DNA from 2 places in the Thioclava sp. genome. Region 1 is predicted to be linked to the other one. Evidence: riboswitches for the same ligand, from Rfam matches in the RefSeq annotation. Region 1 holds a riboswitch; the other holds the start of a gene.
The links. Region 1 has a riboswitch for cobalamin ahead of ACN0SD_RS09830 (TonB-dependent receptor plug domain-containing protein). Riboswitches for the same ligand answer to the same signal wherever they lie in the genome.
Positions count from the first base shown of each region.

Region 2: linked by a shared signal. The riboswitch ahead of ACN0SD_RS14815 (DUF1636 family protein) and the one ahead of ACN0SD_RS09830 (TonB-dependent receptor plug domain-containing protein) in region 1 are both predicted to bind cobalamin.

Region 1 covers NZ_JBLXEM010000005.1:254,877-257,078, reverse strand. Annotated here, with positions in the region: gene ACN0SD_RS09830 (TonB-dependent receptor plug domain-containing protein) at 1-878, opposite strand, end outside; cobalamin riboswitch at 1,015-1,215, opposite strand; gene ACN0SD_RS09825 (DUF475 domain-containing protein) at 1,245-2,202, opposite strand, start outside.
Region 2 covers NZ_JBLXEM010000013.1:32,655-34,856, reverse strand. Annotated here, with positions in the region: gene cobW (cobalamin biosynthesis protein CobW) at 1-824, opposite strand, end outside; gene ACN0SD_RS14815 (DUF1636 family protein) at 828-1,202, opposite strand; cobalamin riboswitch at 1,305-1,528, opposite strand; gene cobO (cob(I)yrinic acid a,c-diamide adenosyltransferase) at 1,568-2,194, shown strand.

The DNA.
Region 1 (2,202 bases):
CTAAGCTTGTGCTGAAGCCTGCCACCAAGGCTGTCGGCCTTGAACCAGAGCTGGCCGAACGTATCCCGGCGCTTTCCGACATTGTCAGCATCGACTACGTAGGCCGCCGCAGACCCCGATCCAGTCGCCGAGTCATAGTCGTAATTTTGATACGATTGGCGCAACATCACCCCGGCGGTCAACCAGTCGGTGATGTCATATTGCCCCGTGATCGTCCCCGTCGAAAGAGTCGAGGAATCGCGCTGGCCACCATCGCCCGAGATATCGTAGCCGCCTTTGTGATCTTGCGCGATGCTAAAGGCGATCTGCCCACGCGCGCCCCTATATTGCGCATTATAGTTGACATGTGTCGTGCCATACGACCCGTAACCAATGCCCGTCTGCTGATGCAGCCCCGGTTCGCTTGCCTTTTTGGTGGTAATCGAGATCACACCCGCCGCCGCATTGGCCCCGCCAATCACTGATTGCGGACCGCGCAACACCTCGATGCGTTCGATATCAGCCACGTCTAGCCCGTTGAAATAAAACGCGCCATTGTAGCCCGCCGAGGCTTTGACGCCATCAATCAACACCACGGTCATATTTGAATCACCGCCACGGATGAACACACTGCCCAGCGACGCATCGGTTTGGGTGACCGCCACACCGGGCACGCTCGAAAGCGCTTGCGTCACGGTTGCATAGCCGAGCCGGTCGATCTCATCAGCGGTGACGACTGTATAGCTGCGCCCATAGGTCAAGGCATTCAGCGGCTTAGAGCCAAGCGCGCCCGAAAACACAATCTCATCCAGCGCATAGGGTTGGCTGTCTTGCGCCAACGCGGGGGTGGCGAGTGCGGTGGATAGCAGCAGGGCCGTCGTAAGTTGGGTGGTTTTCATATCCAAATCCCTCGGAACGCAGCACGTAGCTTGCGTGAACTTCGTATTTTAAGTCTTTGGAAAAATGCCATTTCCGCCGACGGTGAAACTGTCACCACGAGCGGAATACCGCCTCTCCCGCACACCCCGCGCAGGCAGAAAGGATGAGCGCCTCGGCAGGTCTCCTGGCTTGCGGGTCGTCGTTCAAGCTGGCCTTCCCGGATCATCGACCCAGTGGCTAAGTCAGCCGTCACTCACCGCTCACAGTTGCGGGGGCAGCCCCGGAATAAGCACAACGCGCGCTGCACCGGGTTCCCTTTTGATCCGCAGGTGCGGAACCGAAGTGGCCCCCGGATGCCCGCTCATAGCCGCCCTGTCAAGGAAATTTCAACGCTCGTGAGCGATCCGTGCGCGCCTGTTGAACCGGATCGAGGAAAACAGCGCGAACCCGATCAGCCCCGCACCAACCAGCCCGGTGATCGCCTCGGGGACATGCACGAGGGTCTGGGCAAACATCACCATCGACAGGATCAGGATCGACCAGAACGCACCATGTTCGAGATAGCGGAATTCTGACAGCGTGTTGCGTTCCACCAGCATCAGCGTCATCGAGCGCACATACATCGCCCCCACGCCCAGCCCGATGGCGATCAGGAACAGGTTTTGCGTCAGCGCAAAGGCCCCGATCACGCCATCAAAGCTAAACGAGGCATCGAGCACTTCGAGATACAGAAATCCGCCCAGACCGGCGCGCGCAGTGGCGGCGGATAAACTGGCGCGGTCTAGCACCTGCCCCAGCACCTCAACGGCCAGAAACGTCGCCAGCCCCGCAACCGAGGCGAACAGAAAGTCACCCTCACTCCCCTCGGGCAGGATCCAGGTGAAGCCAAGGATCACCAACAGCACAAAGCCGATTTCAAGCCCGCGCACCGAGGCACAGGCCCGCATCCGGCATTCAAGCGTTGCGATCCAATCGACATCCTTGCCCTCGTCGATAAAGTAATTCAGCGCGACCATCATCAGGAATGCGCCGCCAAAACCGGCAATCGACAGATGCGCTCCGTCGATGATGCGGGCGTATTCGGCGGGCTGTTGCGCGGCCAGTTGGATCGCCTGCCACGGCCCGATTCCGGCGGCGATCACCACAATCAGCAGCGGAAACAAGATGCGCATCCCGAACACCGCAATCACGATACCCCACGTCAGGAACCGCTTTTGCCAGATCGGGCTCATAGTCTTGAGCTTGTTGGCATTCACGATCGCATTGTCGAAACTGAGCGAAATTTCCAGCACTGCCAGCACCGCCGCGATCAGCAGAAACGAGATCGCCCCGCCCCATGTGCCC
Region 2 (2,202 bases), on a different contig from region 1:
CGCTGCACAGCCGAGACAAATTGATCAAGGTCGGTGATTTCGGGCAGCTCAATCACCACCGTGTCGAACTCATCATGTTCGTGATCATCCGCCCCGTCGTGATGGCTGGGACGCGCCGCCAGATCGTCTTCGGCAGCCGCGCCCAGACCCAGCACGACATTGGGGTCGATCACTCCTTCGGTAAGCGGCAAAATCGGCAGCTTGCGCGGCGCTTCGGCCTCGATCACGGCACGCGCGGCGGCAAGCCCCGCCTCTCCCGCCAGATCAGCCTTGGACAGCAGCACGAGATCAGCGCAAGCAATCTGATCTTCAAACACCTCAGACAAAGGCGTCTCATGATCCAAGCTGTCATCCGCCAAGCGCTGCGCATCCACCGCAGCCACATTCGGCGCAAAGCGCCCAGCCGCCACCGCCTCTACATCCGCCAAAGCAATCACCCCGTCCACCGTAATTTTTGAGCGGATCGCAGGCCAGTCAAACGCTTTCAGCAACGGTTTGGGCAGCGCCAGACCCGAGGTTTCAATCAAAATATGGTCGGGCTTTTGCGGGCGCGCCATCAGCGCTTCAATCGTCGGGATGAACTCATCTGCAACGGTGCAGCAGATGCAGCCGTTGGCCAGCTCGACAATATTCTCGTCGGGGCAATTTTCGTCGGCGCATTGACGCAAGATATCGCCATCGACCCCGACAGTGCCGAATTCGTTGACCAGAACGGCCAGCTTTCGATCGCCGGCATTCGCCATCAAATGCCGGATCAGGGTCGTCTTTCCCGCGCCCAGAAAGCCGGTAATAACGGTAACGGGAACCTTGGTCAGATCGGGCATGGACTACTCCTGTGAATCGGATTTCGAAGACAGCGGCGGAATGCGTGCGAGGCTTTGCTTGCGAAAAATCACCGGGCGCGCGCGCCATGGCACCAGACCGTCGGACGTGGCCGCATAGGCGGCAGAACCTGTCAGAATATCGGATGCGTTTTGCGCGCTCATATGGCCGTAAACATAGCTCCACTTGCCCGGCGCCGAGAGCGCGATAGTGCAGCCATTGTCACAAGCCGAGAGACATTCAACCGACCGGATTTCCACGCCGTCAGGGCAGTCAAGCGCGCTGAGCGCTTGCAATAAATGCGTGCCAGGACGGATTTCATCGCCCGCATCGGGTTCTGCACCACGGCAGGTCGCACACACACTCAAAATTGCCGTCATCGCACCTTTTCCTCCTGTGTCGCATCAGGGGAAAAGGCCAGAGGGAATCACGGATCACGAACGACCAGAGTCACCCATCCGGTCGCAGAAACACCCCGTCTGCCCGTAATCAACAGCGCTGGCAGGTCTCCCGGCTTGCGGATACGGGGGATCGCCCCACGGACACCCGCCTTCCCAACCCATTCGGATCAGTGGCTCGGGTGACCTCTCCGGTCACGGTCGCGGGGGCGGCTGCGCTTGAGGCTCACGATCCGATCAATCGCAAACCCTGTCGCATTCCCTCTTCACCTGCCTTAAAGACAGGAACCAGCGCAACCTCTGAGTGCGCGAGCGCAACCGTTTTGTCAAGCACGAGGATCAACCCCATGCCCCCCAAAGCCGACACCTCCGACACCTTGGCCCGCCACAGCGCCAAAATGGCGAAAAAGAAGGCCGCACGCGACAAAATCATGGCAAAAAAAGACGGGGAAAAAGGGTTAATCATCGTCCACACGGGATCAGGCAAAGGGAAGTCCTCGTCGGGTTTCGGAATGATTCTGCGCTGCATCGCGCATGAAATGCCTTGCGCGGTTGTGCAGTTTATAAAAGGCGCGTGGGAAACCGGTGAACGAAGCCTGATTACCGAGCATTTCGGCGATCTTTGCCAGTTCTACGCGATGGGCGAGGGCTTTACTTGGGAAACGCAAGACCGCGAACGCGACATCGCCGCTGCACAGGCGGGCTGGGAGAAAGCCAAAGAGCTGATCCGAAACCCCGAAATTCGGATGGTGCTGCTGGACGAAATCAATATCGCACTGCGCTATGACTACCTGTCACTTGACGATATGCTCACGTTCCTCCGCGATGAAAAGCCGCCCTTGACCCATGTTGTCTTGACAGGTCGCAATGCTGCCGAGCCGCTGATTGATGCTGCGGATCTGGTGAGCGAAATGACACTCGTCAAGCATCCGTTCCGATCTGGAATCAAAGGTCAGCCCGGCGTAGAATTCTGAGCGGAAAC